Regions from separate parts of the Arthrobacter sp. efr-133-TYG-120 genome, predicted to be linked through region 1. Evidence: riboswitches for the same ligand, from Rfam matches in the RefSeq annotation. Region 1 holds a riboswitch; each other region holds the start of a gene.
What was found. Region 1 has a riboswitch for S-adenosylmethionine ahead of QRN51_RS09910 (hypothetical protein). Riboswitches for the same ligand answer to the same signal wherever they lie in the genome.
Positions count from the first base shown of each region.

Region 2: linked by a shared signal. The riboswitch ahead of metX (homoserine O-acetyltransferase MetX) and the one ahead of QRN51_RS09910 (hypothetical protein) in region 1 are both predicted to bind S-adenosylmethionine.
Region 3: linked by a shared signal. The riboswitch ahead of QRN51_RS17745 (DUF1737 domain-containing protein) and the one ahead of QRN51_RS09910 (hypothetical protein) in region 1 are both predicted to bind S-adenosylmethionine.

Region 1 covers NZ_JARVRI010000014.1:358,333-361,599, forward strand. The annotation lists gene QRN51_RS09900 (VIT1/CCC1 transporter family protein) at 1-358, opposite strand, end outside; gene QRN51_RS09905 (hypothetical protein) at 627-815, shown strand; gene QRN51_RS09910 (hypothetical protein) at 841-1,161, opposite strand; SAM riboswitch class IV at 1,176-1,295, opposite strand; gene QRN51_RS09915 (sodium:solute symporter family protein) at 1,377-2,909, opposite strand; gene QRN51_RS09920 (helix-turn-helix domain-containing protein) at 3,213-3,267, shown strand, end outside.
Region 2 covers NZ_JARVRI010000015.1:16,780-20,046, reverse strand. The annotation lists gene QRN51_RS10270 (S8 family peptidase) at 1-1,186, opposite strand, end outside; SAM riboswitch class IV at 1,402-1,517, shown strand; gene metX (homoserine O-acetyltransferase MetX) at 1,531-2,652, shown strand; gene QRN51_RS10260 (hypothetical protein) at 2,654-3,046, opposite strand; gene QRN51_RS10255 (SGNH/GDSL hydrolase family protein) at 3,112-3,267, opposite strand, start outside.
Region 3 covers NZ_JARVRI010000031.1:61,720-64,986, forward strand. The annotation lists gene QRN51_RS17735 (O-succinylhomoserine sulfhydrylase) at 1-868, opposite strand, end outside; gene QRN51_RS17740 (rhodanese-like domain-containing protein) at 869-1,279, opposite strand; gene QRN51_RS17745 (DUF1737 domain-containing protein) at 1,276-1,533, opposite strand; SAM riboswitch class IV at 1,544-1,656, opposite strand; gene QRN51_RS17750 (hypothetical protein) at 1,761-2,120, opposite strand; gene QRN51_RS17755 (Lrp/AsnC family transcriptional regulator) at 2,176-2,607, shown strand; gene ocd (ornithine cyclodeaminase) at 2,767-3,267, shown strand, end outside.

The sequences.
Region 1 (3,267 bases):
CTGATCCAAAGTTCCGGGCGAGGAAGCCGAGCATTTGGCTTCGGATCGAGGCCGCCTTCGGCATGCCGGCATGTTCCCCGAGGAGCTTGAGCCAGTGTGCCTCGTGGCGGCCCTCGGCCTCTGCGAGTGCCAACAGGATTTCGCGTTCCTCGCCGTCGCGGCGCTGCGCCAGTTGGCGGTACACGGCGGCCTCGGCCCGCTCGTCCGCCAAGTACTGACGCCAGCGCTTGATGTCCGACGACGACGGGGGAGTCTTGGGGGCCGCTTCATCTTGCGATGGACTGCTTTGGTCCGAGCGATTGTCGGGATGCGCGTTGTCTGGATCTGTCGGGTTCTGTGGATCTGCGTGCGGGTGCACCGGGACTCCTGGGTTGCTGGGGCGGGCTTCATCGCCTCATTGCGGCTCCACTCTATCGCCAATTTCCGCGGTTTTTCGGCTGGCAATCCTCACTGGACGTTTTAGGCGCGCCTCAAAAACGGGAGGCTCCCGGGAGGCCCTTGACCGCGGTTGGGGGCAGTGCTGGGATGGATGGACAGGGTCCACGAATTGGCGGGGTAGCGTGGTGACCGGCTGCCTCATGTGCCTGTGCGATGGGCTCAGCGGCACGTCGAACGGAGGTTGCACCATGGACAGCACCGAAACCCACGCCCGCCACCCCGACCGTCCCACGGTCGAGGCCGATCCCGCCTACGACTACAGCGAAGACCTTGAGGTGGACGAGGACTGGGAGGAACAATCCGAGGTCCTCGACGACGACGAACGGGTGGTTCCGCTCGACGCAGAGGAACACCGCGAGGACGAAGAGTTCGAATAGCCCCGGGCTCGCTAAACCCGGGGAGCTAAAACGCGCTCAGGATGAAGTGCCTCTGCACGCCTGCCCGGTGCCCGGTTGCCGCCACCGTCAGGGTGAGTTTCCGTGTGGCGGGGAACCAGCGGGCGGGCTGGACCGCTTTTGAAAGGGCTTGGGTGATGAGCCGCGGCTCATGGTGCCAATAGCGTTCCAGGTTTCCGTCCACGACGAACGTGACGGAGCCTTGGGAGAGGTCGACGCCGGGAATCACCCGGACGAATTCGTCCACCCGGCGGGGGCGGTGCGACAAGAGGGTGCTGGGCTGGGTGGTGCGGCCGGCTATGGCGGTGGCGCCGTTTTCGAAAGGCATGGCCTTCTCCTGTGGAGTTGCTCTTGCCCGTTCGGTTGTCTCTGGTCCGAGCCGGGCCGCTTCTTCATCCGAACCACCCGTGAACATGGGGTTGGCGTGTGGCAAGTCGGAGCTTGGCGCCACATCTCTTGAAGCTCTTCCTACTGTACATGCGACGGCGGCGCCGCACCCCGGAAAAAGGTGCGGCGCCGCCGTCGTACTTGACTCTGTGAAACTTAGTGGCTGGCCACCGGGTGGGCCTCCAGCGGGAGTTCCTCGGTGACTCCTCCGGCGACGCGACGGTCCCATGCTTCGCGGACCTCGGGCTCCGTGGGAGGCGTCAGCAGCGAGACCACAACGTACACCAGCAACGAGGCTCCGAGGCCCCAATAGATGGGATCGTTGGCGTAGACGCCGTCTTCGCTGGGGATGATTCCCGTGGCGTAGGCGATCAGCAGGGCCAGGGTGAGTACGGACCCCACGGCCATGGACCAGGCCGCGGCAATGCCGGTGCCCCGCTTCCAGACCAGGCCGCCCAGGATGGCAACCAGCAGGCCGCCCACCAGGATGTCGTAGGCGATGGTCAGGGCGACCACGACGTCTTGCGCCGCCATGGATATCAACACGGCCACGATGCCCAGTCCGAGGACCCAGTAGCGGTTGGCCTTGACGTCGTGCTCGGGGTTCTCGGTGTCGTCGGTGTTGATGGTCTTGCCGAACCAGCTGGCCACGAACGGGACCACGTCGGCGCGGGCAACGGTCGCCGCGGCGATGAGGGCTCCGGAAGCCGTGGACATCATGGCCGCGACCGCAGCGGCCATCACGAGGCCGCCGATGCCGATCGGCAGGATGTGCGTGGCAACCTCGGCGTAGACGACGTCCTTGCCGAGGGCCTTCACGTCGATGTTGGGCAGTGCCACGCGGGCGGCAAGGCCGATCAATGCGCCGGCGACGCCGTACAGGACGCAGTAGATACCCGCGGTGGCACCGCCCCAACGGGCCACCTTGGGAGTCTTGGCGGTGAAGACGCGCTGCCAGATGTCCTGGCCGATCAGCAGGCCCAGGGTGTAGACCACGAAGTACGTGATGATGGTTTGTGCTCCGATGCCGTCCAACTGGAAGAAGCTGGCGTCAACGCGGGCACGGATGCCATCGAAGCCGCCTGCGGCGTTCAGGACGAACGGGAGCATGAGGAAGAAGATGCCCACGGTCTTGATGATGAACTGCACCTGGTCGGCGAGGGTGATGGACCACATGCCGCCGATCGTTGAGTAGACCAGGACGATTGCGCCGCCGACGGCGATGGCGAGCCAGCGCTCCCAGCCGAAGAGGACAACGAAGATGGTGGCGTAGGCGCCCGTGGACGTGGCGCACAACATCAGGGTGTAGGCGAGCATGACGATGCCGGAAGTCTGTGTGGCGCGCTGTCCGTAACGCAGGCTGAGCATCTGGGAGACCGTGTAGATCTTCAGCCGCTGGATGGTGCCGGCGAAAAGCAGGCTCAGGAGGAGCACGCCCGAACCGATCGCGACAACCAGCCACATGCCGGAGACGCCGAACTTGTAGCCGAGGCCGACGCCGCCAACCGTCGATGCGCCGCCGAGGACGACTGCGGCCATGGTGCCGGTGTAGAGCATCGGACCGAGGCGGCGTCCTGCCACGAGGAAGTCGCTGTTGTTCTTGGTGCGCGACTTGCCCCACCAGCCGAAGGCCAGCATGGCGAGCAAATACACCACCACGATCGCAATATTGATGAACGAAGAGTCCACGGTTGGCTCCTGAAAGTGATGCGCAGAGCCCTTGGGGATTCCGACGCCGGTCCGCTGGGTTTCGTTGCGGGTTGCGGAAGGTCTCTGCGCTGGTGATTGGGGAGAGTAGTCTGTGATGTATGCCTCACAAACAACACTTGTTGCCTATGAGGATACGTAGTGATGCGAGTAACAGTCAAGGTGCTGTCTCGCCCAGCGGACTCATCGGCGCTCCTCCAGCTTGCCAAAGGCCCTGCCGCGCGGGCGATCCGGCTACTATTGCTGCAATGACAGGGCCGCAGAAACGGCCTGAAAGGTTCGTGAATGAAGGCTCTCCCCGTTGAACCGAGCAATGTCCCCGTTGCCATCGGTTCCAGAA
Region 2 (3,267 bases), on a different contig from region 1:
AAAAGAGCGACGGGCTGACGTACAGCAGCCGGTTAGGCATGCAGTTTCCGGTCGACTGGACTATTCCGGCTGTTGCGCCGACGGTCAACGTTGCCGAGACCTGCGCGGGGCTCCACGAGGGATGCATGGCGAGGAGCATCGCGGCCGCTCCTGCCGCATGCGGAGAGGCCATCGAGGTTCCGTTCAGGACAGCCGTTGCGGTATTTGACGTCTGCCAATCCGAGGTGATCTGGACTCCTGGTGCGTACAGGTCGACGCAGGGACCGTAGTTGGAGAACGATGCCTGCCGGTCGAAGCTGTCGCTCGCGGCCACCGTGATCGCGGCAGCCACGCGGCTGGGGGACAGCGTGCACGCGTCCGTGCTGGAATTGCCGGCCGCCAAGGTGACGATAATGCCGCTATTGATCGCGCCCTGGACAGCGTCGTCCAGGCTCTGGTTCGCAGGTCCGGAGAGGCTGAGGTTGGCGACGGCGGGTTGGCCGGGCTGGTGCTGCTGGACCATCCAATCGAGGCCGGCTATGACGTCGGAGGAGTATCCCGTACCGTCGCAACCAAGGACCCGCACCGGCACGATGGTTGCCGACTTGGCCATGCCGTAGGTGCTGCCGGCTGTGATGCCTGCTACGTGCGTCCCGTGGCCGGCGTCGGGCATTGCCGGATCGGTGCAGGGGGCATTGGCGGGCTGCCCCGAGAAGGCACTCCACCCCGCGGTCACCCGACCGCCGAAGTCCACATGGGTGCCAAGCACCCCGTTGTCCACAATGTAGACCTGAACCCCGGCGCCGCTCGAAGGCGGGGTGTAGCTCCCGGACAAAGGGAGGGTGCGCTGATCGGTCCGGTCGAGGTTCCAGGGTGCCGGCGCTTGGGTGTCCGAAATCCGTACCGGGGTGTCCCGCTCGACCGATGCCACGTGGCTCGACTTCGCCAACGCAGCGGCCTTCGCTGGCGTCGCCGTGACGACCGCGGCCTTCACGGCATGCGTGAACGTTTTGTCCACCGAGACTCCCTGCGAGCGCAGCTCCGCGGTCTTCCCGTCAACGTCGGTGCCTTCGGCGTAGTGGACCATGTATCTGTCTTCGCCTGCTGCCGGAGTCGTGTCGGCGTGCGCCGGCAGCGGCACTCCCACGGTGAAACCTGATACCAGCAAGAACAGGGCTATTGGAACGACGCCGGATGGCTTTTTCACGAGCTTCAATCTTCCTGTGACGCACAGTGGCGGCGGAGACATCCGAAGGATGCAGACTGCTGCGCCCAATTCTATCTCCAGTCACACAGGCATCACCCGTCTCTTCAATTTCAGACATCCACAACCCCGGCTTCGTGAACAAAACGCGGCCAAGTGTCACAAAGCTGTCATAATCTTCGTCAGAAGGGGTCCGGTTTTCCTAGACTCTTCCCATAGGTCATGAGTGCCAGCGACAGCCCCGGCTTGCTGGCCGGCAACCCTCCTTTCGCGGCGGGGTGCCCCGGGTGAAGACCTGGCCCTTCGCTGTGTTGGCGGCGGGCAAGCGCGATGTGAGGTGTCGACGAATGACAATTGCTGCAACAGCCATACCCCTTTCAGGTACCCAGGACGGAACCCTCAAGTATGTTTCCGTAGGAGGGCTCGAACTGGAGGCCGGGGGTTTCCTCCCTGAGGTCGTCCTTGCGTACGAGACATGGGGCCGGCTCAACGCCGACGCTTCCAACGCCGTCCTCGTGGAGCATGCACTGACCGGCAGCACCCATGTGGCCCGTGGCGAGAGCGACGAAGAAGGCTGGTGGGAGCAACTCGTTGGTCCCGGCGCCACCATCGACACGGACCGCTACTTCGTAGTCTCCGTCAACATCGTGGGAGGCTGCTACGGCAGCACCGGGCCGTCGTCGAGCGCTCCTGACGGCAAGCCATGGGGCTCCCGCTTCCCGCTTGTGACCCTGCGGGACAGCACTGTAGCCGAAGCCCGGCTCGCCGACGCCTTGGGGATCCACAGCTGGCACACCGTGGTGGGCGGGTCCATGGGCGGTGCCCGCGCACTGGAGTGGGCCGTCAGCTATCCGGACCGCGTCAAGCGATGTGCCGTGATTTCGATCGGGGCGTACAGCACTGCCGAACAGATTGCGTTCGCGCAGGCCCAGACGCTCGCCATCCGGCAGGACGCCGACTTCAAGGGCGGCGACTACTATGGCCAGGCCGCGCCCGAGGCGGGGCTGGCCCTCGCCCGGCGGATCGCCCACATCACCTACCGTTCGGCGGATGAACTGGACTTCCGCTTCGGCAGGAACGCCCAAGGCGGCGAGGCACCCCTACAGGCTGCGGCCTTAGGGGACCGGGGCCGCTACCAGGTGGAGAGCTACCTCGACCACCAGGGACGCAAGCTGGTCCAGCGCTTCGACGCCAACAGCTACATCGCCATCACTGAGGCGCTCATGAGCCACGACATCACTCGCGGCCGGGGCTCATTGGAGGACGCGTTGTCCGTGGCCACGGCGAAGTTCTTCGTTGCCTCGGTGGACTCGGATCGGCTCTATTTCCCGGAACAATCGCACGAGCTGGCCAAGGCCTTGCCCGGAGAAGTCCCCGTTCATGTGATCGAGGCGCCCATCGGGCACGACGGTTTCCTCACCGAGATCGGCCAGCTCGGCCCCCAGCTGCGGGAGGCGTTCTTCGGCTGAATCAGCCGTTCATGATCTCCTGGCGGAGCTTCATGTAGTCCTCCATGGCAATTTTCCCGTCGCTATACTCCTGGTCGAGTTCGGCCAGTTTCCGTGCCCGGTAGCCTTGCGGCGCGCTGTCCGGCTGGGGCGCGCTGTTCGCTTGCGGAGTAGCCGACGACCGCGGAGCGGCCTGAGGTGCGGGCATTCCCACCGGGGGTTGCGGCTCAGCCGGGAAGATGACCGGGGGTTGCTCCGGGTATCCGACGGGGTAGTGCTGCGGAGGATAGGGCTGCCCGGGGTAATCCTGCGGAGGGAAGTCCCGGAGCCTGCGCTGGCGCGATCGGTTGTACATGCGGATCCCCATGGGAATCAGCCAGGAGCAGACGATGATCCAGAAGATCACATTGTTCACAGTGGAGGGCCTCCCTAGTCTTTCACCAGCTTAGCCCCGCTCCCTGTGACCCACACGGCTCCCGTTCAGCTCCGGGGCAGGATGGTGTCGGCAGGACCGAAGACGGGTCCCGGCGTCGGGCGTTTCGGCAGGATGCCGTCGCCGGAGGAGCGGTGCCGGATCCGACGGATGACCCACGGGACAAAATACTCCCGTGCCCATACGAGGTCGCCCGAGCGGGC
Region 3 (3,267 bases), on a different contig from region 1:
TGACCCAGCTGATGGCCGGCTGTTCCTCGAGCCACTCGGCGATCCGCAACGCAGACGCCGAGGAGTGGTTGACACGCAGCGCCATCGTCTCCAGACCCTTGGTCAGGACCCAGGCGTTGAACGCGGAAAGCGACGGACCGGTGTGCCGCATGAGCTGCTTGACGGGACCGTCGATGAACTCCTTGGTGCCCAGGATCGCTCCGCCAAGGACCCGACCCTGGCCGTCGATGTGCTTGGTGCCCGAGTAGACAATCACGTCTGCTCCGAGATCGCCGCAGCGCTGCAGGAGGGGAGTGGCGAAGACGTTGTCGACGACCACCGTGGCGCCGGCCGCGTGGGCCAGCTCGCTCACCGCGGCGATGTCCACGATTTCCTGCATGGGGTTCGACGGCGACTCGAAGAACACTGCGGTTGTCGGCTCGGACAGGGCAGCACGCCACTGGTCCAAGTCAGGCCCGTCGACGAAGACGGTCTCGACGCCCCAGCGCGGCAGGATCTCATTGAGGATGACGAAACAGGAGCCGAAGAGCGAGCGGGCGGCAACTACGCGGTCACCGGCAGCAAGCAACGCACCGAGGGCGGTGAAGACAGCGGACATGCCCGACGCCGTCGCGAAGCACGCTTCGGTGCCTTCGAGCAGGCGGAGGCGCTCCTGGAAGGTAGCTACGGAGGGGTTGCCGTAACGGGAGTAGACGAAGCGTTCGTCCTCGCCCGTAAATGCTCGCTCGGCGGCTGCGGCGGACTCGTAGACGAAGCCGGAGTTCAGGAAGACGGCCTCGGACGTTTCCTGGAAGTTGGTACGGTCAAGACCGCCGCGGACGGCCTGGGTGTCAGGGCTCCAGCTGGCGGCGTCAGGGTTGAAAGTCACTTAGATGTTCCCCAGGTTCGTCGGAAGTCCACGGTTTTTCCAGCCGTTCACGGTTCGCTCGCCGTAGCGGTCCGGCTCGCCCTCAAAGCCCTCGAGGACGTTGTAGGAGGTGTAGCCGGCCTGGGTGGCGGCAATCGCGGCGGCGATGGAGCGCTGTCCGGAGCGGCAGAGGAAAACCAGTTCGGTGCCGTCCGCCTCCGGGGCCTGCTGCGTCAACTCTTCGATGAAACGGGTGTTGGGGATGCCTCCGGCCAGGTTCCACTGGATGAACAGGGGATCGTTCTCGGTGGCTTTGGTGTCCGGGATGCCGATGTGTGCCCACTCGCCTTCGGTGCGGACGTCCACCAGGATGGCGCCCTGCTCAAGCTTGGCCCAGGCGTCGTGCGGGCTGAGGTCGCCTGCGTAGCTCATGCGTGGCCCTCGCCGTCGAACTCTTCATCAAGCTGATCCACCGCATTGGCAACGGCGGCATCTGCGCTTGCGATTGCCGCGGGCAGGACGATGGCCTGTGCCACGATTACGTCCGTGCCGTTGAAGGTCGCGGCCGGGCTGCCGTGCAACACGTATCCCTCCGCGAGGGCGGTGGAGATCCGCTCGCAGAATTCCTTGGTGTCAGGGCCCGTGATGAGACGGTACGAGAGTTTTTCTTCGGTGGGTTCAGGCATTGGTGCTCCTCAGTCACGCTTGCAGTTCGAAAGTGTCGATACGCCGAGTAGTCACCTGAGGCACCCCGCCGGAGAGAGGGTTGCCGACCAGCAAGTCAGGGCTTCGCGCTGGTGCTCATTACTCAAGAAGAAAAATAACATCCACGACGGCGGCCTGCATCACCGGCCGTCGTCATGTTCCGTAACCGGACGGCAGCCAGGCTGGCGAGGGCTGGGGTGCCAGCGTCCTAGGACTCGGTTTCATTGGGCAGCGGTTCCAGGCTCGCCTGGATCCGGGGTGGAATGGCGTCGAACCGCGACGCTACTGCCGTAGGGGAGTGATGAAAAGTGGAACCTTGATGCTTCCGGATTTCCAGCAGTTCGTGGACGGATATCCCGGTGGCCGTGGCGAGTGCATGCAGCGAGAGGCTGTTGTGATGAGCCAATGCAAAAACCACACCCGACAAGGCTTCGAAACCTTCTGTCTCGTAGATTTCCTTCACCAGGTTGGACATGCCATTTGCATCATCGATTGATCCCGCTGACGCACCAGTCGCCATGGCCGTCAGGGACCATGCAGCAGAGTCGGGGCTGATGTAGATGCTCATGTCGATACCCTACGGACTCAGGCCCGCTTGGGGAATGGGCGATACGTTTATCTTTATGGCAGCACTCACCGACCTTGACCGCCAGCTCCTCTCCGCTCTCCGGGAGGACGGCAGGGCCTCCGTGGCGAGCCTTGCGCGCAAGCTGGGCGTTGCTCGGGCCACCGTGAATAGCCGGCTTGAGCGTCTTGTCTCCTCGGGGACCATCGTTGGCTTCACCGCGAGGGTGCGCGACGAGGTGGATCCACTTGCGATCCGGGCCATTGCGCTCATTGCCGTGGAGGGAAGGTCGGCGGACAAGGTCATTCGCCAACTCCGCGGACTTCCCGAGATTTGGGCGCTACACACCACGAACGGCGGTTGGGATCTCGTGGCCGAGTTGCGCACGGAGAGCCTCAGCGACTTTGACCAGGTGTTGGGCAGGATCCGCGGGATCGAGGGGATCGTCAATAGCGAGACGAGCCTGCTGCTCAGTTCCGTCCTGCGATAGTCGCTTTTATGACGGGCGCCTGCCGTTGATCATTGTGTGCATAAGCAGTCATCATTTTGTGCATGTTTTCAATGAAAAGTACGTACTTTGGCAATTGTGGATGCATATCGCCGCTCCGTAGCCTCGTAGCAACAGTGCTTATGAGGGAAAGGAGCGCACATGACGCGCTTTGTCGATGTCCGCAATATGGTTCGTTGGACGGCCGGACGGGGCCCGGAGACCGTCATCTCGGAGATGATGCAGTACCTGGAAGACGACTTCCAGCGGTGGGAATCTTTTGACAAGACTCCGCGAGTGGCAAGCCACACGCCATTTGGCGTCATCGAGCTGATGCCCACCAGCGACCAGGAAACCTACGGCTTCAAGTATGTAAACGGACACCCCTCGAATCCCGCGCGCGGCTTCCAGACCGTGACAGCTTTCGGTGTCCTGTCCGACGTCCACAACGGCTACCCGACGTTCCTTGCGGAGATGACAGTGCTGACAGCGTTGCGGACGGCGGCCACGTCCGGCATGGTCGCTAAGAAGCTCGCGCGCCCCGATGCCCGGATCATGGCGATGATCGGAACCGGAACCCAATCGGAGTTTCAGGCGCTGGCCTTCCGGGCGGCCCTGGGTATAAACAGTGTGAGGATCTGGGACACGGACCCGGCAGCGATG